Linked DNA regions of Hoeflea sp. 108. The protein of the gene in region 1 interacts with the protein of each later gene in a pairwise test. Links are inferred from orthologs where the notes say so. Each region holds a gene or a part of one and is shown on either strand. Other genes may lie near its edges. The genes, in order: B015_RS0124850 and def.

What was found.
Region 2: the proteins of B015_RS0124850 (region 1) and def interact in binary tests that used the Escherichia coli proteins (3 or more experiments, as listed by UniProt). The link is inferred for Hoeflea sp. 108 from one-to-one orthologs.

The regions. Positions count from the first base shown.
Region 1 is NZ_KB890024.1:4,989,435-5,000,266, forward strand. Bases 5,459-8,266 are described here. They hold B015_RS0124850 (aspartate-semialdehyde dehydrogenase), read left to right. Parts: upstream 5,459-6,249; coding sequence 6,250-7,284; downstream 7,285-8,266. Other genes in these bases: B015_RS31560 (GNAT family protein), read right to left, coding at 5,459-5,867; B015_RS34100 (hypothetical protein), read left to right, coding at 6,011-6,142; B015_RS0124855 (GNAT family N-acetyltransferase), read left to right, coding at 7,289-7,756; B015_RS0124860 (glycosyltransferase), read left to right, coding at 7,827-8,266. In the rest of the region: B015_RS0124825 (ABC transporter ATP-binding protein/permease), read left to right, coding at 1-1,747; B015_RS0124830 (DUF779 domain-containing protein), read right to left, coding at 1,852-2,217; adh (aldehyde dehydrogenase), read right to left, coding at 2,372-3,889; B015_RS0124840 (helix-turn-helix domain-containing protein), read right to left, coding at 4,031-4,999; more of B015_RS31560, read right to left, coding at 5,208-5,458; more of B015_RS0124860, read left to right, coding at 8,267-9,062; B015_RS0124865 (bestrophin family ion channel), read left to right, coding at 9,177-10,082; B015_RS0124870 (ACT domain-containing protein), read right to left, coding at 10,073-10,483; B015_RS0124875 (cupin domain-containing protein), read right to left, coding at 10,480-10,832.
Region 2 is NZ_KB890024.1:703,103-713,909, forward strand. The notes cover bases 2,374-5,156. They hold def (peptide deformylase), read left to right. Parts: upstream 2,374-3,391; coding sequence 3,392-3,922; downstream 3,923-5,156. Other genes in these bases: B015_RS0103455 (DNA recombination protein RmuC), read right to left, coding at 2,374-3,288; B015_RS30350 (PIN domain-containing protein), read left to right, coding at 3,994-4,224; fmt (methionyl-tRNA formyltransferase), read left to right, coding at 4,272-5,156. In the rest of the region: quaternary ammonium compound efflux SMR transporter SugE, read right to left, coding at 1-239; B015_RS34045 (hypothetical protein), read right to left, coding at 386-511; B015_RS0103445 (cation diffusion facilitator family transporter), read left to right, coding at 656-1,612; B015_RS0103450 (GFA family protein), read left to right, coding at 1,641-2,042; more of B015_RS0103455, read right to left, coding at 2,044-2,373; more of fmt, read left to right, coding at 5,157-5,207; B015_RS0103475 (N-acetyltransferase), read left to right, coding at 5,204-5,713; tRNA pseudouridine(38-40) synthase TruA, read left to right, coding at 5,726-6,469; B015_RS0103485 (Lrp/AsnC family transcriptional regulator), read right to left, coding at 6,582-7,121; B015_RS0103490 (MFS transporter), read left to right, coding at 7,170-8,336; B015_RS0103495 (hypothetical protein), read right to left, coding at 8,341-8,940; dapE (succinyl-diaminopimelate desuccinylase), read right to left, coding at 8,953-10,140; B015_RS0103505 (alpha/beta hydrolase), read right to left, coding at 10,191-10,807. UniProt on the Escherichia coli protein: Removes the formyl group from the N-terminal Met of newly synthesized proteins. Requires at least a dipeptide for an efficient rate of reaction. N-terminal L-methionine is a prerequisite for activity but the enzyme has broad specificity at other positions.

The DNA.
Region 1 (10,832 bases):
GGTCAATTCGATCGCCTTCTTCCACGATCCCGCCAACGTGACGCCGCTTGCGTCATTGCTCACCGCCGCCGGCACGCTCTTCATTCTCGTGCTGCTCAAGGATGCCGGCTTCACGGGCATCCGCCACCTCTTCTCCACGACATTGCATCGCAAATGGCGGGGCTGGCTCGATGGCCGCTTCAACGCCGCTCTGCTCGATGCCAACCACACCCATTTCCACGTCCAGCACGACGCCGGCGAGGGCCGGGCTGCGCCCGACAACATCGACCAGCGGGTCCAGGACGCCATCAAGGGCATGACCGGCGGTGCCATCGGCCTGGCGATGGGGGTGATGAGCGTCGCCACCTCGCTGTTCTTCGTCGGCCAGAAATTGTGGGAGACATCGGCGCCGGTGCGTGGGCTCGAATTCCTCGGCGACTATGGCAGCTTCGTTCTGGCGCTAGGCGCGGTCGCCGCCTACGTGCCGCTCAACACCTTCATCGCCATGAAGCTCGGCGGGCTGATGGAGCGGTTGAACGTCAGGATGCAGCAGGCCGAAGGCAGCTATCGCGGCGAGATGAACACGCTTCTGCGCCGCAGTTTCCACGTCGCCGCATCGCGTGGAGAAGGCGTGCAGCAGGCCATGCACGAGCGCCACTACCGCGACATCGACAAGACCTGGGCCCGCCTGAACACGGTCAATGCCGGCTACATGTCGTTCGAGCTGATTTACAATTTCGTCGCCGCCCGCTTCATTGCCTACGGTCCGGGGCTGATCCCCTACATGCAGGGCCAGATCAATCTCAAGGGCTACGTCACCGGCGCCGAGCTGGTGAACTCACTGATCGGGCAATGCTCCTGGTTCATCCAGGTGATGCCGGCGATCGCCACGCTGCGCGCCAACAGCGTGCGGGTGATCGACCTGGCCGAGGCAATCGAAAACGTTCAGCAGCCGCAGCAGCACTATGGCCGAACGGGCCAGGCCGAATTCCGCTTCGCCAGCCAGCACGCCGTCTTCGGACTTGCCTTGCGCAACCTGGAACTGATGCATCGCGGCAGCGACGTGCAACCCTTCCTGACGGTGACCAGCCTGCGCTTCCGGCGCGGCGAATGGAGCTTCGTGCGCGGTGAATCCGGCTGCGGCAAGACCTCGCTGGTCAAGGCGATCAACGGGCTCTGGCCGTATGGCCGCGGCGACATCGTCTTTCCCGAGAACGTTTCGGCCTTTTACGCCACTCAGGACGTGAAGCTGCCGCAAGTCACGCTCAAGCAGCTCGTCTGCTTGCCGGGCAGCGCCGAGGGCCATTCGGAGGCGAAGGTGGCGGTGGCGCTGCACAAGGCCGGCCTCGGCGACTTCATCGAGCATCTCGACAGCGAATTGCATGACGGCAGGATATGGGAACAGGTCTTCTCCGGCGGGCAGAAGCAGAAGCTCGTCGCCGCCCGCATCCTGCTGCACCAGCCGGGCCTGCTGTTCCTCGACGAGGCCACCGGCGCGCTCGACCACGAGGCCAAGATCGCCTTCCACCGCGCCATCAAGGACAATTGCCCCGGCGTGACCGTCATCAGCGTCATGCACGACCCCGTGCCGCCGCGCGCCGCCGACGGCAGCGAATTCTATGACAGCATCGTCAGCATCGCCGACGGCACAGCCACCAAACAGGCCATATCGAGCCTGCCAGCCGAGTTGACCACCCTGCTCGACCAGCCCCTGCCGGTCCGGCCCTGGCCGAAGCGCGGCCAGCGCGTCAAGCTCACCGACAGGTAGCCCTAGAGGCCTTCCGCTTTTCTTCGAATCGCGGAAACCCTCCATCTCTTTGTTTTTGCGCTATTCCGGACGGAAAACCGCTGCGCACTTTTCCTGAAATTACTCTAGACGCTGCCTGGCAGCGGCACGGCGCAGATGATGGAGCGGGTGAGAAACCGCTTCTCGCGGCCATTGTCGAGCGAGAACATGCCGCCGCGCCCCGGCACCACATCAATGATCAGGTCGGTGTGCTTCCAGGCTTCGTATTGCGAGGCGCTGATGTAGACGGGCGTGTCACCGATGGTGCCCATCAGCACGTCGAGGTCGCCGACGATGAAGTCGGAGCGCGGATAACACATCGGCGACGAGCCGTCGCAGCAGCCGCCGGACTGGTGGAACAGCACCGGCCCGTGGTCGGCGATGATCTCGTCGAGCAGGGCGACGGCGCCGGGTGTTGCCGAGACCTTGTCGAGAGGATGATGCGAGGACATGAGTGGGTTCCGGTTCTTCCTTGTCCCCGCCTGCAGGGAGAAGGGCCACGAAGTGACGGATGAGGGGCGGCGCGAACGCGGTCGGGTCAGCGCTGCCCCTCACCTGCCTGCCGGCATCCTCTCCCCGTGAACGGGGAGAGGAACGCTCGTCATCTCAGAAAAACCCGAGCTTCTTCGGGCTGTAGCTGACCAGCATGTTCTTGGTCTGCTGGTAGTGGTCGAGCATCATCTTGTGCGTCTCGCGGCCGATGCCCGACTGCTTGTAGCCGCCGAAGGCGGCGTGCGCCGGATAGGCGTGGTAGCAGTTGGTCCACACGCGCCCGGCCTGGATGGCGCGGCCGAAGCGGTAAAGCCGGTTGGCATCGCGGCTCCAGATGCCGGCACCGAGGCCGTACAGCGTGTCGTTGGCGATCGACAGCGCATCGTCATCATCCTTGAAGGTGGTGACCGAGACAACAGGCCCAAAGATCTCCTCCTGGAAGATGCGCATCTTGTTGTGGCCCTTGAACACGGTCGGCTTGACGTAATAGCCGCCGGCGAGGTCACCGGGCAGATGCGCGCGCTCGCCGCCGGTCAGCACCTCAGCGCCCTCCTGGCGGCCGATGTCCATATAGGACAGGATCTTCTCCAGCTGCTCCGACGAGGCCTGCGCGCCGATCATGGTGGCCGGATCGAGCGGGTCGCCCTGGACAATTGCCTCGACGCGCTTCAGCGCGCGTTCCATGAACTTGTCGTAAATCTTCTCATGCACCAGCGCCCGGCTCGGGCAGGTGCAGACCTCGCCCTGGTTGAGCGCGAACATGACGAAGCCTTCGATCGCCTTGTCGAAGAAGTCGTCGTCTTCCGCCGTCACGTCCTGGAAGAAGATGTTGGGCGACTTGCCGCCGAGTTCGAGCGTCACCGGGATCAGGTTCTGCGAGGCGTATTGCATGATCAGCCGGCCGGTCGTCGTCTCGCCGGTGAAGGCGATCTTGGCGATGCGCGGGCTCGACGCCAGCGGCTTGCCCGCCTCGAGGCCGAAGCCGTTGACGATGTTGAGCACGCCCTCGGGCAACAGGTCGCCGATCAGGTCGGCCCACAGCATGATGGTGGCGGGCGTCTGCTCGGCCGGCTTCAGCACCACGCAATTGCCGGCGGCGAGCGCCGGCGCCAGCTTCCAGCAGGCCATCAGCAGCGGGAAATTCCACGGGATGATCTGGCCGACGACGCCCAGCGGCTCGTGGAAATGATAGGCGACGGTGTCGTCGTCGATCTGCGACAGGCTGCCCTCCTGGCCACGCAGCGCCCCGGCGAAATAGCGGAAATGGTCGATGGCGAGCGGCACGTCGGCGGCGGTCGTCTCGCGGATCGGCTTGCCGTTGTCCCAGGTCTCGGCCAGCGCCAGACAGTCGAGGTTTTCCTCCATGCGGTCGGCGATGCGGTTGAGGATCAGCGCGCGGGTCGCGGGCGCAGTCTTGCCCCAGGCGTCCTTGGCCTTGTGGGCGGCATCGAGTGCTGCCTCGATGTCGGCTGCGTCGGAGCGGGCGACCTCGCCCAGCGGCCGGCCGGTGACCGGCGAGACGTTTTCGAAGTAGCGGCCCGATTTCGGCGCCACCCACGCACCACCGATGTAATTGTCGTAGCGCTTGGCGAAGGGGATCTTGGCCGTGCGCGAGAATTCCACCTTGTTCATCTCTTCCTCCCGAGAAGCGGCACCGCAGGATGCGGCGCGTCGACAAAGAGCGTCGGAGATGTTGCGAAAGCTGTCAGCCCCAGGGGAAGCGATGGCAGGCGGCGACTGTCGCAGTTCTGCGACAGTCGGGCGCTGCAAAACTCAATGGTCGCGGCGGATGCCCAGCCGGTTGAGCTTGCGGTGCAGCGTCGCCCTGGAAATGCCGAGCTTCTGGGCCGCCGCCGAGACGTTGCCGTCGGCGCGGGCCAGCGCGCGATGCAGTGCCGCGCGTTCGGCCTCGTCGAGGTCTCCCGACACCCGCTGGGGCATGCCCAGAAGGTCGGCGACCGGCAGCCGGCGCTCTAGCTGCTCGCGGGTGATGCCGTGGGCGAGGCGCGCCTGCCTGGTGGCGCCGATGACCAGATCGTCGGCGTCGACGGCCACCATGGCGCCCGGATTGCGCTCGGCAGCCGGCGTCAGCAGGATGCGCGCCTCGGGGAAAGCGAGACGGAAATTGTCGGCCTCGATGCGGCGGGCGGCGTCGTTCACCGCGAGGGCGATGAGATTGACGAAACCTTCGGTCAGGTCGGCCCGACAGGACGAAACATCAAGTGCGGCGGCGACATTGCCCTCATGATCGTAGATCGGCGTCGTGGTGCAGGACAGCGCCGTGTTGCGGGCGAAGAAATGCTGGTCGCGGTGGATGGTGAGCGCCCGCTGTTCGACAAGGCAGGTACCGATGCCGTTGGTGCCTTCGCTTTCCTCGCTCCAGATGGTGCCGGTCCACAGGCCCCATTTGTGGAAGGTCTGGTTGTCGGAGATCGCGCCCCGCCGTTCTATCGGCACGCCGTCGCGATCGGCCAGCAGAACGCAGCAGCCGACGCCGCCGACGGCGAGATAGAGCCGGTCGAGGCTCGCTTGCGCGGCATGGATCAGCGGTTCGATGCGTTGGCGCGCGTCGCGCAACTCCTGCTCGGTGAGGCGCTGCGGCGGCTTGTGCTCGCCGGGGTCGAGACGATGCAGCCGCGACGACCGCCGCCAGGACGCCACCAGCGCCGAGCGTGCCGCCTCGTCGGAAGCGACCGCAGCCTGCACGGCATCCTCATGCCGTCCAAAAAACTGTCCGCTCATAAGCTCCTCCCAAAGCCCGGACCATTCCTGCTGCCATGCGCGGCGGACCATGCCGCCAAGCTGCCGATCCTCCAGAGTTCGGCCGCCCCGTCAATTCGCCATAAGAACAAGGCCGTCACAAGGACGGCGCCCGCTGTAGCCAAGCATATATAACGAATGTTCAGGCACAAGGGATCAACAATTGCGGAGCATCAGCGACGCAAGCCTGCTATCGCCGTGCCCTGATCTCGGTCATCGACCGCAGCTGCCTGCCATCCAGGAAATTGGCCGGCTCCAGCCACTCTTCCATGACGGCGCGACAGGCCGGCCACTCGGACGACAGCATCGAATACATGCAGATATCTCTTGCCAGCCCCTTGAGCAGCAAACCTTCGCGCAAGGTCCCTTCATAAGTGAAGCCGAGCCGGTCGGCGGCAATTCGCGACCGGTTGTTCTCGGCGGTGCAGGTCCATTCCAGGCGGCGATAGCCAAGCCCCTCGAAGACGTGGCGCATGACCAGATAGAGTGCCTCGCTCGCAAGCGTCGTGCGTTGCATGCTTGACGTGAACAGCACGTAGCCGAGCTCGACGACCTGATGTGCGGCCCTCGCTTCCATCAGGCACAACCAGCCCAGCACGGCGCCCCGAAGATCGATGACGGCGAAAAACGCCCGCTTCGGGTCGGAGACAAGCACATCGACATGGGCGGCGAATGCGGTCTCGTCGGCAAACGGCCCGACCTTCATCTCGGCCCAGGCGGCAGCGACGTTCTCGTCATGCGAAAGCCGGTAGAGCGTGACGGCATCGGAGGCTTCAAGTGGCCGGAGACTGCCATGACGACCGCCAATGACGGTCGCAACCGGCAGTTTCGCATCGATTGGCTCGCCCATTGGCCTGATCCCGCATCTGCGCCTCGACGAGAATAGTACAAGGCAATTCAAGTTTGCCAAAGACACTACCCTCGGCAACCTGCGCGCGCGATTGACTCTTCGCCGAAACCCGATAAAAGCGGCGGCGAACAGGGAACCCTCCGATGCGCGGCCTCTTGATGGCGCTTTTCGCATTCGATTTCCCCGGCCACGACAGAAGTCGTGCCGGGCGCGGAGCCGTTTCCCTGCTTTCGACCAAAACCATGGCCAAAACCACCACCACCAAAACGGTGTGATTTCCCTTGGCCTGCTCACCCTCTCCCGGGTCTGGCCCGGGGGATGAAGCCCGCGCTGGCCAGCGGGTTTTCTCCAGGAACGAGCGGAGAGGGACAGGAGTGATCTGATGGGTTTCAAGGTTGCGATCGTCGGCGCCACGGGCAATGTGGGCCGCGAAATGCTCAATATCCTCGAGGAACGCGGCTTCCCCGCCAGCGAAGTGGTGCCGCTGGCATCGCGCCGCAGCCAGGGCACCGAAGTGTCCTATGGCGACAAGACGCTGAAGGTGAAGGCGCTCGACACCTACGACTTCTCCGACACCGACCTCTGCCTGATGTCGGCCGGCGGCAATATCTCCAAGGAATGGTCGCCCAAGATCGGCAAGCAGGGTTGCGTCGTCATCGATAATTCGTCGGCCTTCCGCTACGACCAGGACGTGCCGCTGATCGTGCCGGAAGTGAACCCGGACGCCATTGCCGGCTTCACCAAGAAGAACATCATCGCCAACCCGAACTGCTCGACCGCCCAGATGGTTGTGGCGCTGAAGCCGCTGCACGACAAGGCCAAGATCAAGCGCGTCGTCGTTGCGACCTACCAGTCGGTGTCGGGCGCCGGCAAGGAAGGCATGGACGAGCTGTTCACCCAGACGCGCGCCGTCTTCGTCGCCGATCCGGTCGAAGCCAAGAAGTTCAGCAAGCGCATCGCCTTCAACGTCATTCCACACATCGACGTCTTCATGGAGGACGGCTACACCAAGGAAGAGTGGAAGATGGTCGCCGAGACCAAGAAGATGCTCGACCCCAAGATCAAGCTGACGGCCACCGCCGTGCGCGTGCCTGTCTTCATCGGCCACTCCGAAGCCGTCAATGTCGAGTTCGAAGAGCCGATCACCGCCGACGAGGCGCGCGACATCCTGCGCGAAGCGCCGGGCTGCCTGGTCATCGACAAGCATGAGGACGGCGGCTACGCCACGCCGCTCGACTCGGCCGGCGAAGACGCCACTTACATCTCTCGCATCCGCGAGGACGGCACGGTCGACAACGGCCTGGCGATGTGGATCGTCTCCGACAACCTGCGCAAGGGCGCGGCCCTCAACGCCGTGCAGATCGCCGAACTTCTGGTCGAGCGCGGCCTGATCAAGCCGAAGCAGAAGGCCGCCTGACGCCATGTTCGATGTCGTGCTGCGTCCGGCCGAAGCCGGCGACGCACACGACATCGCCCGCGTCCTGAGGGCGGCGCTTGCTGCCTTCGAGTGGATGCCACAACTCCACACGCCGGACGAGGACTTGTATTTCGTCCGGCATGTGCTCCTCGCCCACCAGGCTGTCACCGTCGTAACCGCCGCAGACCGCATCGTCGGCTTCATATCGATCAAGGACGACTGGGTCGAACAGCTCTATTTCGATCCGGACTGGACCGGCCGCGGCATCGGCAGCCGCCTCCTGCGGCACGCCACATCGACCATGCCCCGCGTCCAGCTCCATTGCTTCCAGGCCAATTCAGGCGCACGCCGCTTCTACGAACGCCACGACTTCCGCGCGGAAGCCTTCGGCGATGGCTCGGGCAACGAAGAAGGCCTGCCTGATGTTCTCTATGTCCGCGAGGACCCGGCCGGTAGTTGGCTGAATGGTTGATCCCGGGCATTGCTTCGATACATTAGCGCCAAGTCATGGGTGGGTGGGTTGATGCATCGGAGACGGGAGCATGGCACGCGACAGCCTTGACGCTACCGGCAGCCTTGCCCAGGGCACGGGTCGGCCCCTGCGAATTCTGATGACGAACGCCGTCTTGAGGGCACGCAGCGGCACCGAAACGCTGGTGCGCGACATGGTCCTGGCGCTGCGTCGGCGCGGCCATTCGGTGGCAACCTTTGCGCCGGTCATCGGTCCGGCTGCAGCGGAAATCCGGGCGACGGGCTCGCCGGTGCTGACGTCGCTGGAAACGTTCGGCGAAGCGCCTGACATCATCCATGGCCATCATGCCGGTCCGACAATCGCAGCCCTGGCACGCTTTCCGGGCACACCGGCCATCTTCGTTTGTCACGATTTCACCAGCGAACTTGACGATCCTCCCATACATCCCCGGATCAGGCGCTATCTTCATGTTCGGTCCGGCCTGCGCGGCCGGCTTGTCGACGAATGCGGGGTGGACGCTTCGAAGATTGCCTTCTGGTCGAACACCGTCGACCTCCAGCGTGTAGGACGCGTCTTGGCGCCGCCACCGCTGCTGACAACGGCAGCGGTCTTCGCTCATCCAGGAGCGATCCCCTTCACACCAATGATCGCAGAGGCTTGCCGGCGGCACGGCATCGCCTTCCGCGGCGAGTTGGTTGGTAAGGTGGCCACCGACGTGGTGCAACGTCTTGACGGGATCGAACTGGCATTCGCCAGCGGGCGGATGGCACTCGAAGCCATGGCCAAGGGATGCGCGGTGATCAATGCCGACCGCTTCGGTATCGGCGGTCTTGTGACCACAGGCAGGTTCGACGACTTTGCAGCCATCAACTTTGCCTATGGTGCGCTGTCGGATGCAGCCTCGCCGGAGTTGCTCGATCGCGAGCTGACAGCTTACGGTGCGGACGATGCCCGAGCCGTAACCGCGCTCGTCCGGCGCGATTTCAGCAGCGACAGGGGCGCCCAGGCTCTGGAGACGATCTATCGCGAAGTCCTGTCTGAAAGGGAGTGGCCGCGCCGCGAAGCGGATGAGGACGAGCGCGCGCTGGCCGCCATCATCGAACGGTTTCTCCAGCAGCGGCGAATCTATGACCGCCGCTTCCTCAAGTTGCGGGAAGGGCTTGGCCCCAGCGAAGAGCTGCAACTCCTGATCGGCGAGCTGTCCAGCAGGGCGGCCGAGCTGTCGGAGGAGGTTCGCCGGCTCAGGCGTGGTGGGCTGCTGCGCCGGGTCATGGACAAGCTGACGGGCCGAACCTACGAAAAGTGATCCCAAGCCGCGCTCCGCTTCAGCTCCAAGAAATCGTCACGCCTGTCGCGATTGAGGGGATGACTTTGGCCGGTTCCGCGGCACAGTATCCGCTGCAAAGAGGTACCGCCCCACATGATCGTCCGCCCCCGCACGAACCTGCTCAAATTGTTCTTCGTCATGCGCGGGTCCGTCGTGCCGCGCATCCTGCCGCAGATCATCGGCTTTGCCGCCTATGGCGCCGTCGTGGTGGCGCTGGTGCAGGCGCTGGGGCTCGATTTCGGCAACGCCGGGGTGGCGCCCTTCGCGCTGCTCGGCGTGGCGCTGTCCATCTATCTCGGCTTCCGCAACAACGCCGCCTATGACCGCTGGTGGGAGGCGCGCAAGCTGTGGGGGCAGTTGGTGTTCGAGATCCGCAACCTGTGCCGCGCCTCCACCGCGATGATTTCAGAACGCGAGGCGCTGCGGCCGCTGCTGATGGATTCGCTCTCCTTCTGTCATTTCCTGCGCGGCGAACTGCGCCGGATCGATACGCGTGACGCGGCGCGCCCCTTCATCGGCGATGCCGTCGACGAAATCCACGCCGCCACCAACAGACCGGACGCCGTCATGCGGCGCATGGGTGGCAAGCTCGGCGCCCTCAAGCGCAGCGGCACGCTGGAAGCAATGGATTACCGCATCCTCGACGAGCGCCTGTCGGCGATGGCAGCACTTCAGGCCGGCTGCGAGCGCATCATGGGCACGCCCCTGCCCTTCGCCTACACGCTACTTTTGCAGCGCACGGCCTACATCTTCTGCCTGCTGCTGCCCTTCGGGCTCGCGGGCTCCGCCGGCTGGGGAACGCCGCTGTTCACGGCGCTGATCGCCTACACCTTCTTCGGCCTCGACGCGCTGTCGGAAGAGCTGGAGGACCCCTTCGGCATGGAGGCCAATGACCTCGCCCTCGATGGCCTTTGCCGCGTCTGCGAGATCTCGGTGTTCGAAGCGCTGGGCGAAACCCCACCGCAGATGCTTCCGGCCGAGCACTACTACTATTCGTGAGCAGCCGCCTCCGCCGCAAGCTGCCTCAGCAGCATCATCGCCTCCTCCGCTCGCCCTGCCGGCACGAACAGATGGTCATGGTAGTAGGCCGAGACCGGATTGACGCCCATGCCCGCGGAAGCGAGATGCGCAGTGATCGCGGCAAGAAAGCCGACCGCTTCGAGCGACGAATGGATATTCAGCGTGATCATCCGGCATGAAAAGGCCGCGGCAAGTCCAGCGCTCCTCGCGTCTGCCTCCCGCAGGATAAGGGTTGTGCCCTCTCGCTCGCGAAAGCTCATCACCGTATCCGGCGGCACCGGCGCTCCCTCCGGCACGGTCGCAAAGACATAGGTCTCGGGCCAAAGCTCCGGCTCCATGGAGGCCAGCAGGACGCCGAGGTCAGTCTCGCCCAAAGTCATCGCTTCGCCTGCTGCCTGCTCGCGTCGATACCCTCCCAGTACTCCATGACCGACGCCCCGCTGTAGCCTTCGCCCGTCAGCCGGACGCTGACGCGGCCCGATTCCGGATAGACAATGACGTCGTTGGGGTTGCGCTCGCCGATGATGATGTAGCGGCAGGGCGCGTCGGTGTGGTTGTACAGCGAATGGCCGACCTTCTGGCCGGCCGGGAAGCAGACATAATCGCCAGCCTTCATGACATACGTACGGTCGCCGAGCTTCAGCGTCGCCACACCGTCGAGGACGTAGAGATGCTCCTCCTCGAGCATGTGGTAGTGTGACGGGTTGGTTTCCTTGCCCGGCGGCAGCT
Region 2 (10,807 bases), 4.3 Mb from region 1 along the record:
TCGCCGAGCAGCCAGATGCCAAGCATCGCGGTGCCGACCGTGCCGATGCCGGTCCATATCGCATAGGCGGTGCCGACAGGCAGCGTCTTCAGCGCAAGGCCGAGCAGGCCAAGGCTGACGATCATCGAGGCGATGGTGAGCACCGTCGGCATCGGCTTGGAAAAGCCGTCGGTGTATTTCAGGCCGATGGCCCAGCCGATTTCAAACAGGCCGGCAAAAAAGAGATAGGTCCATGCCATGGAACGCTCCAGCAAGTTGGCGGGTCGTCCCGACCGATCTGTAAAGGGGGAGGTGCAGGGTCGTCCCTGCACCTTGGAAGATAGAAACTTCCGAGAGCCGATGCAACCGCGCCAGCAGTCTTGCCGGGCATATCAGCTATGCGGTTTTACTTGTCCTTGAGCTTGGTGGCCTGCACCGGAGGCGCCTTGAAAGCCGGCGCTGGGGCAGGCTTCTTGGCGTCTTTCTTGGGTTTCCGGGCTTCCTTGCCCGCCTTCATCGCACCCTTGGCCATGATTCGTTTCTCCCGCTTCTGGAATGCTGAGTGAAACGCGAAGTCGCGCAGCTTGCAAGAGGGCGGAAACATGGCAGTGGGGCCGGTGCGGAAACCGCTTGAGCATCGCGGGGCGGCCGCTACATTGATCCGGACGAGGGATCGATGGCAGCGCAGTCGGGCTCCAGATTTGTCATTTTCGCGGCGATCGCCGGCAATCTGCTGATCGCCGCGACCAAATTCGTCGCGGCCTTCTTCACCGGCAGTTCGGCCATGCTTTCGGAGGGTGTGCATTCACTTGTCGATACGGGCAATGGCGGACTGCTGCTCTATGGCCTGCACCGCGCCGCGCGGCCGCCGGACAGACAGCATCCCTTCGGCCATGGCCGCGAGCTCTATTTCTGGAGCTTCATCGTCGCCCTGCTGGTCTTTGCGCTCGGCGCCGGCGTCGCCTTCTACGAGGGTGTGGTCCACATCCTGCATCCCGAGCCGATAGAGAACCCGCTGGTCAACTATGTCGTGCTTGGGTTGTGCATGGTCTTCGAAGGCGGCTCCTGGTTCGTCGCGCTCAAGGAGTTCCGCCGCAGCAAGGGCAATCTTGGCTACATACAGGCCGTGCGCCGCAGCAAGGACCCGAGCGTCTACACCGTGCTGTTCGAGGACAGTGCGGCACTGCTTGGCCTCGGCATCGCTTTGGCGGGCATTTCGGCAGCTCATTATTTTGAACAGCCATGGATGGATGGGGCCGCTTCGATCGGCATCAGTCTGATTCTCGCCGCAACGGCCGTCTTCCTGGCGGTCGAAAGCAAGGGGCTGCTGATGGGAGAGCCGGCGCTGCCTGATGTCCAGGAGGCGATTCTCGTCATTGCCCAGGCCGATCCGGCGGTGGAAAAGGCGAATGGCGTGCTGACCGTGCATCTCGGCCCCGAGCAGATCGTCGCCGGGCTCAGCCTGGATTTCGTCGACCACCTCTCGGCGGCCGACATCGAGACCTGCGTCGAGCGGCTTGAGGCCAGGCTCAAGGCAGAGGTGCCCGAGGTGACGGCAGTGTTCGTCAAGCCGCAGACGTCGGGGCGTTGGCACGAGCGCCGCAGGAAGATCGAGGAAGGCAGCGCCTCCTAGAGGCGTACCTCGAAAAGGGAGAAAAATGATGAAGATCGAAGGCGGCTGCCACTGCGGCGCCATCACCTACACGGCCGAGGTCGATCCGGAGAAGACCGCGATCTGCCACTGCACCGACTGCCAGAAGCTGACCGGCACGGCATTCCGCATCACCGTGCCCGTGCCGGAGGACAAGATCCGGTTTTCGGGCACGCCGAAGATTTATGTGAAGACGGGCGAAAGCGGCAACAAGCGCGCGCAGGGCTTCTGCCCCGAATGCGGCTCGCATCTGTTTGCGACGTCGGTGGGCGAGGGGCCGAAGGTCTATGGCCTGAGGACCGGTACCTCCGACCAGCGCGAGCATCTTGTGCCGCGCAAGCAGGTCTGGCATCGCTCGGCCCTGCATTGGCAGCCGGAATTCGAGGGTATGGAGACGGTGGAGAAGGCCTAGCTCAGTCTTCTTCGACGACGCGCAGGCGCAGCTGGCCGGTCTTGGAATCGGCGGCCCGTGCCGCCTGCTGTCGTGGCGCTTCCTCGGCGTCGCCACCCTGGCCGGCGCCGAACTCCAGCGCCTCGATCTTCTGGCCGCGTTTGGTGACCTTGGACGTCGATACCAGGATGTCGTCGATGTCCTTGGAGGCCTGGCCGAAATGGGTCTGCAGCTTGCGCACGCGCTCGTCGACGCGGCCGACATCCTCCATCAGCCGGATCACCTCGCCTTGGATCAGATGCGCCTGCTCGCGCATGCGGGCGTCCTTGAGGATTGCCTGGATCACCTGGATCGACAGCATCAGCAGCGACGGCGAGACGATGACGACCCGGGCGCGGTGGGCACGCTGCACGACGGCTTCGAAGTTCTCGTGAATCTCGGCGAAAACAGACTCCGACGGCACGAACATGAAGGCCGTGTCCTGGGTTTCGCCTGCGATCAGGTACTTTTCGGCGATGTCACGGATATGCACCTCGATGTCCCGCCGGAAGGACTGGGCTGCAACTTTCTGAGCATCGGTGCCCTCGGCGGCGCGAATGGCATTCCATGCCTCGAGCGGGAATTTTGCGTCGATGGCCAGCGACGGCGCATCGTTGGGCATGCGGATGAGGCAATCCGGCCGGCTGCCGTTGGACAGCGTCGCCTGGAATTCATACGCGCCAAGCGGCAAGCCGTCGGCGACGATCGCCTCCATGCGCGACTGGCCGAAGGCGCCACGCGTCTGCTTGTTGGAGAGGATCGCCTGCAACTGCACCACCTGGCCGGCGAGCGACTGGATGTTGCCCTGCGCCGTGTCGATCACCGCCAGCCGCTCCTGCAGCTTCGCTAGGCTTTCATGCGTCGACCGGGTCTGCTCCGCCATCGTCTGGCCGAGGCGCCCGGTCATGGCGTCGAGCCGCTGGCTGAGCGATTGGGTCAGCTCCGCCTGGCGCGAGCCGAAGATCTCGGCGACGGTGCCGAGTCGGCCCTGCATTTCGGACTGTGCCTGCAATATGCCGGCCATGCGGGCCTCGGCGTCGCGGGCGTGGTCGGCGGCTTCTGCTGCGGCCACCGAGCGCGCCTTGGCCGCGCGCCACAGCGCTACGACCAGCACCAGCAGCAGGGCAAAGATCAACAGTGCGCCGAAGGCCAGCGCCTGACCGAGCGTGACAATGGTGGCGCCAAGCTGGGCGACTGGTTCGGAGAGGATCGTGGAAAGCGGGCTCATCCGTCGCAACATAGCCGATTCGCGGCCCGATGTTAGATCAAAGCAAGAACATTGGCCGTAACTGCCGGTTGACGGTTTCCGCGGGACATCTTAGGTGAGGCACATGACGATCAAGCCGCTCATTATCCTGCCCGATCCGCTCTTGCGCCTGGTTTCCAAGCCCGTCGAGCGCATCGATGACGCCACTCGCAAGTTCGCCCGCGATATGCTCGACACCATGTACGATGCGCCAGGCATCGGCCTTGCCGCCATCCAGGTTGGCGAGCCGCTGCGCATGCTGGTGATCGACCTTGCCAAGGAGGGCGAGGAGCCGGCGCCGATGACCGTCATCAACCCCGAGATTCTGACGCGCAGCGACGATCGCTCGGTCTATGAGGAAGGCTGCCTTTCGATCCCTGACTATTATGCCGAGGTCGAGCGCCCGGCCCATGTGCGGGTCAAATATTTCGACGAGAACGGCAAGGAACACGAAGTCGAGGCTGACGGCCTGCTGGCGACCTGCCTGCAGCATGAGATCGACCATCTCGATGGCGTGCTGTTCATCGACTACATCTCCAAGCTCAAGCGCGACATGGTGATGAAGAAGTTCAAGAAGCTCGCCAAGGACCGCCCGCCGAGCCGCATGGCCGGCTGAAGCGTACTTGCCACGGGGGCTGGAAAGATGCTTGCCCGAACGGGTAGGCGAAAGACGCCCACCGCCTGACCTTGCTGATCGGAGATTATTCCGAGCGCATCTTGTCCTTCAACCTGAATGCGGCGGTATCGTACGGCAAGATCATCGCACTGAGGGAAAGCATAGGGCGACCGATACTCGCGATGGACGCCATGATCGCTGCCATCTGCATCGTTCATGGGGCTAAGCTGGCCACGCGCAACGTCGGGGACTTCGACGGGCTTGACCTCGGGCTCGTAAACCCGTTTGAAGCAAATGCCTGAATGGTCGGCTGTCGCCGGCCGGGCCTGTTTGCCGGACTGCATATCTTATGAGCCTTCGCGTCATCTTCATGGGCACGCCGGATTTTTCCGTGCCGACGCTGCGCGCCATCGCCGAAGCCGGCCATGAAGTCGTTGCCGTCTATTCGCAGCCGCCACGCGCCGCAGGCCGTCGCGGGTTGGAATTGACGCCATCGCCGGTGCAGCGTGAGGCCGAGCGTCTTGGTATCGAGGTGCGCACGCCGCTGTCTCTCAAAAGCGAGGCCGAGCAGGCGGCGTTTCGTGAATTGAACGCCGACGTGGCAGTCGTCGTGGCTTATGGGCTGCTGCTGCCTAAGGCGATCCTCGATGGCACCCGGCTCGGCTGTTACAACGGCCACGCTTCGCTTCTGCCACGCTGGCGCGGTGCGGCCCCGATTCAGCGCGCCATCATGGCCGGCGACACCGAGACAGGCATGATGGTCATGCGTATGGAGGAGGGGCTGGACACCGGCCCGGTGGCCCGACTTGAAAAAGTCGCGATTACACCCGAAATGACAGCCGGCGAGCTGCACGACCTGCTGATGCAGGCCGGCGCTGCCCTGATGGTGGAGGCGCTGGCCGAGCTCGAGGCCGGCAGGCTGGAAACGGCGCCACAGCCATCTGATGGCGTGACCTACGCCAAAAAGATCGATAAAGCGGAGACGCGCATCGATTGGACTTTGCCCGCACCGGAAGTGGACCGCCGCATTCGCGGCCTTTCGCCTTTCCCGGGTGCATGGTGCGAATTCGAGCTTGGCGGCAAGATGGAGCGGCTGAAATTGCTGCGTTCCGGATTGACCGCCGGACAAGGAGAGCCGGGAACGGCTCTCGACGACCGGTTGGAGATAGCCTGTGGCAAGGGTGCCGTCAGGTTGGTCGAGGTGCAGAAGGCGGGGGGAAAACCCGTCACCGCGGATGAATTTCTGCGCGGTGCCAAGATCGTAAAAGGAATGAAATTGTCATGAGCATGATGTCGATCAGGGCGGCTACGCCGCGCGACCGCGAGGCGATCCGTCTCGTCGAGGAACACGCATTCGGTCAGCGGGCCGAAGCCGGACTGGTGGATGCGCTGGTCGCCGATGGCGACGCAATCGTCGAGCTGGTGGCGGAGGAAGACGGCCAGGTCGTTGGCCATATCCTGTTCTCGCGCCTCTATGTGCAGAACGGCGGCAAGACCTTCCCGGCTGTGGCGCTGGCGCCGCTGGCCGTCGAGCCCGATTTCCATGGCACCGGCATCGGCGGCGCGCTCGTGCGCGAAGCCCATATCCGCCTCAAGGATGCCGGCGAAGTGCTCGCCGTGGTGCTGGGCGATCCGGCCTATTACGGCCGCTTCGGCTACAATCGCGAGCGCGCGGCGAAGTTCGAGAGCGACTATCAGTGCGATGCGCTGCAGGCTCTGGCCTGGGGCGATGCGCCTGAGACCGGCAAGCTGGTCTACGCCTCGGCCTTCGGCACAGCCCTCGCTGCCTGATCAAGCATCCGCATGCCGCGCTATCGCCTCGATATCGAATATGACGGTCGCGCCTATGCAGGATGGCAGCGGCAGGCCGACAACCATTCGGTTCAGGCGGCGATCGAGCAGGCGGTGCTGAAGTTCTCGGGCGACCAGGTGACGCTGCGCGGCGCCGGCCGTACCGATGCGGGCGTGCATGCCACCGCACAGGTGGCGCATGTCGATCTCACCAAGGCCTGGGCCGACGACAAGGTCCGCGACGCGGTCAATGCGCATCTCCAGGCGGCTGGCGAGACGGTCGCCGTCCTTGCCGCGCGGCAGGTAGCAGACGAGTTCGACGCCCGCTTCTCGGCGACGGGACGCCACTATATCTACCGCATCCTCAACCGCCGCGCGCCGGCGGCGATCGAGCGCGGCCAGGTCTGGTGGGTGCCCAAGCGCCTCGATCACGAAGCCATGGCCGAAGCGGCCAAGGTGCTGCTGGGTCGCCACGACTTCACCACCTTCCGTTCGACCCAGTGCCAGGCCAACAGCCCGCTGAGGACGCTTGAGCGCTTCGAGGTGACGCGCCACGGCGACAGGATCGAGATCGCGGCTTCCGCCCGTTCCTTCCTGCACAATCAGGTGCGCTCCATGGTGGGCAGCCTGAAGCGCGTCGGCGAGGGCGGCTGGACGGCGGACGATCTCAAGGCCGCGCTCGAAGCGCGCAACCGCGCCGCCTGCGGGCAGGTAGCGCCGCCTGATGGCCTCTACCTCACCGGCGTCGACTACTAGACGGCAGCGGCTGGAGCGTTTCCGTTTTTCTTCGAATTGCGGAATCCCTCTATCTCTTTGTTTTTGCGCAATTCCGGACAGAAAACCGCTGCGCACTTTTCCTGGAATTGCTCTAGTAGATCGGGTTCGTCCCGAGCTTGGGTGCCGGCCACTCCTGGGTGATTTCAGGCTGTACCGGGCGTTCGAGATAGGTCGACAGCACCACATAGCTGCGTGTCGAGGTCACGCCAGGCGTGTCGTAGATGCGGGCCAGCAGCCCTTCGAGGGCGCGCGTGTCCTCCGTCCGCACCTTGAGCAGTATGCAGGCGTCGCCAGCAACGGTGTGGATCTCCTCGACCTCGGGAAATGACGAAACCGCCATCAGTTCCGGTGTCTTGCCCCAGCCCCGCGTGTCGACATGGACGAAGGCCAGCAACGGCTTGCCGACGGCCCGCGGGTCCGCCATCGCCACTGTCTGGCGGATGGCGCCCGAGCGGCGCATGCGCTTGACTCGCTCATGCGCGGCCGGCGCCGACAGGCCAACCTTCTCGCCCAGTTCGGCATAAGAGACCGTTGCATCCTCCACCAGGGCGCTTAACAGCCTTCGGTCCACCGCATCGATGGCGCGCTCCGGCGGCCGGTTCTGCCGAATGCCGTCTGTTTCTTCGTCCATGCGGAAATTCTCCGTTGAAGCTGAACATCATTCGGAGAATATGCGCCCATGTCGAACGTCGATCAATCTTTTCCCGCCGTCGTGGAGCCGTTGGCCCGCATCCCCAGGTCGGCCTATCTGCTGACGGCCTGCATCGCCGTCATCGGCTCCAATTCGCTCGTGCTGGGGCCGATCGCGCCTGAGGTTGCCCGCAGCTTCGACACCTCGGTTCCGTTGGTCATGGCCGCAGCCTCGGCCTTCGGTCTCGGCACGGCGGCGAGCGCGTTATTTCTGGCCCGTTACATCGACCGTTTCGGCGCAAGAAGCATGCTGCAATGGGCGCTTGGCCTTTTGGCCCTGGCGCTAGCCGGCAGCGCTCTCGCGCCGACAATCCCGGTGCTGATCGCAGCGCAGCTTGTTGCCGGCATTGCCGCCGGCATCGCGCTGCCGGCGATCTATGCAAGTGCGGCGGCAATCGCCCCGCCCGGCCGCGAAAGCGGCACCATCGGGGTGGTGCTGACCGGCTGGACGCTGTCGATGGTCGCAGGCGTGTCGCTGTCGGCCGTCATTGCCGATCTCATCCATTGGCGCGCCGTCTTTGCTATCGTCGCCGCGCTGGCCTTGGCCGCAGTTGCGGGCGTGGCGGCCGTGTCGCTGTCAGACAGGCCCAGCGGTAGCGTTGCTCCGGCTCCATTGGAGGCGCTGCGCACGCCCGGTATCGTGCCGCTGCTGATTGCCTGCGGCGCCTTCACGACGGCTTTCTACGGCGTCTATGGCTATCTCGGCGATCACCTGCACGAGGCGTTGGGACGCCCGGTCAGCGCCAGCGGCCTGGCGGCCGTGTCCTATGGCATCGGCTTCGGCGCGGCAGCACTGCTCGACGGGATCGTCGACCGGCTCGGAGCCCGTCGCGTCATGCCCATCGCCTATCTCGCCGCCGGCGGCGTCTATCTGCTGCTGGCAGCGGTATCGGGCAGTTTTGGCGGCTTGATTGCGTCCATGGCGTTGTGGGGGCTGATCAACCATTTCGGGCTCAACGTTCTGGTCACGCGCCTGTCGGCGCTCGATCCTGCCAGGCGGGGCACCATCATGGGGCTGAACAGCGCCGTAACCTACCTGGCAGTCTTTGTCGGCACGACCGCATTCGGTCCGCTCTATCAGGCCCTGGGGTTCGCAGCATCGGCACTGGTGGCCGCCGCCCTGATGCTGGTCGCAGCCGCCGCCGCGTGGCATTGACGGGTCAGTTGGGCACGGAAATCCCGAGCAGCGACTTCATTGCCAGAAGCGCGATCAGCGACACGACAAACAGGCTGGCGAACACGGCCGAACCGATCGCTGCCCCCTTGCCGATGGCGGCGTTGGTCATGCGCCAGGTCAGTGCCATGGACAGGCCGAACAGGGCCAGGGACAACAGCGACCCGAAGCCCTGGGCATCGTCGGGCACCAGCATGTGCAGCAGGGCAGCCGGAAGCATCAGCCAGGCGATGATCGCCGAGGTCCAGTTGCTCGCCACGACATAGTGGACGAAGCGGTCGCCGACGCCGGCGCGGCGGGCGACGAGCGCAAAGACGACAAGCGGCACGATCCAGGCGCTGATGTCGACCAGGGCAAGGCTGACGACGGTGCTCAGCCGGTCATTGAACGCCGCCGATTGCACCGCGAAATCGTTGGCCAGGCCCACCCAGCCGACAATGAGTGCCGGCGCGGCGACCAGGATGGCGAAGAACGAGTTCCAGAAACCGTCGGCGCTGAGGTCGAGCAGGCGCAGGCCGTCGGGCTTGCCCAGCATCAGTCGCCAGGCACCCGACAGGCTCTGCTGGATTTCCTCGCTGGCCAACATCTGCCTAAGCCGTTACCCGAACCAGTCTTCGATGAAGCGCTGGTAGACCTGTGTCAGTTGTTCCAGTTCGGCAAGCGGCACGCGTTCGTCGACCATGTGCATGGTCTTGCCGACAAGGCCGAACTCGACCACGGGGCAATAGTCCTTGATGAAGCGCGCATCCGACGTGCCGCCCGTCGTCGACAGCTTGGGCTTGCGCCCGGTGACGGCCTTGATCGAACCGGACAGGGCTTCGACCAACTTGTCGTCGCGGGTCAGGAAGACGTGGCTCGGCGTATCGCGCCAGACGATGTCGAACTCGATCGGCTCCTTGCGCCCCTTGCGGTACTTCTTGCGGCCGCTGGCCTTGTCCAAACGGTTGTGGATCTCGGCCTGCAGCGTCTCGGCCGTCCAGGTGTCGTTGAAGCGGATGTTGAAGGATGCCGTCGCCTTGGCCGGAACGACGTTCGTCGCCGGGTTGCCGACATCGAACGTCGTAACCTCCAGGTTCGACGGCTGGAAATCCTTGGTGCCCTTGTCGAAGACAGGGTTGAGCAGGGCGTCGACCAGTGTCATCAGCCCGCGCACCGGATTGTCGGCAAGATGCGGGTAGGCGGCGTGGCCCTGCCGGCCATGAACGGTGATCGTGCCCGACAGCGAGCCGCGGCGGCCAATCTTGATCATGTCGCCGAGCTGATCCGGATTGGTCGGCTCGCCGACCAGCGCGGCGTCCCACTTCTCGCCGCGTCCGGCAGCCCAGTCGAGCAGCTTGGCGGTGCCGTTGATCGACGGGCCTTCCTCGTCGCCGGTGATGAGTAGTGAGATCGAACCCTTGGGGCCGCCCTTGGCTTCGACATGGCGTGCGACCGCCGCGATGAAACAGGCGATGCCGCCCTTCATGTCGACGGCGCCGCGGCCGTACATCTCGCCATTGTCGATGGCGGCCGAAAATGGCGGATGCTTCCAGGTGGCCTCGTCGCCGACAGGTACGACATCGGTGTGGCCGGCAAACATCAGATGCGGCCCGTTGCCCGAGCGTCGCGCATAGAGGTTCTCGACATCAGGCGTGCCGGACTCCGAGAAGGTCGGGCGCTCCACGGTGAAGCCGAGCGGCTTCAGCATCGCTTCGAGTGCGGTCAGCGCACCGCCTTCGGCCGGCGTGACCGACGGGCAGCGGATGAGGGCGGCGAGGTTCTCGGAGGGGTCTGTCGGCATTTTCATGGCGACAGCGATAATTGAATCGGTGCCCCCTGTCACGACGTTCGGTTGCCTCAGGGGCATCCGCCTCCAGCTTCGCTAAAGCGACATGACCTCGCTTGAAGGAAGGCGACCGTCCGCTCGAGCGCAGTGCGGCCGGCGTCGACGTCGAGGTTGAACTGGTATTCGTGCGGCAGTGGCGGCTGGTAATCCCTGGCGAAGAACAGCGTGTCTGTCTTGACGCCGAGCTTCTGCGCGGCCTCGGCCAGCCGATGCGACTGTTCCTCCAGCGGATCGGCATTGCCGACGGTGATGAAGGCCGGCGGGAAGGCTGCGGTCATGTTGTCCATGATCGAGAATTGCCGGATGCGCGGGTCGCCGTCGAAGTCCCGGTTGCCGAGATAGGACCAGAACACGGTGCGGAGGAAGCCGCCGGCGGCACCGTCGAAATTGACGAGTCGCGGGTCGTAGCCGCCGCAGTTGAGCACGATGCCACGCAGCGGGGCGGCGCCGATGGCAGGAACGATGTCCATGCCCTGTCCATAGCCGGGCGTGGTGACGACGTTGGCGAGCTGCGCCGCGATCTGGGCGCCGGCGGAATCGCCGGCAAGGAAGATGCGCGTGGGGTCGATGTGGAATTCCCCGGCCTTTGCATTCAGGAAGGCGAGCGCCTCATTGGCCTGGATGACGG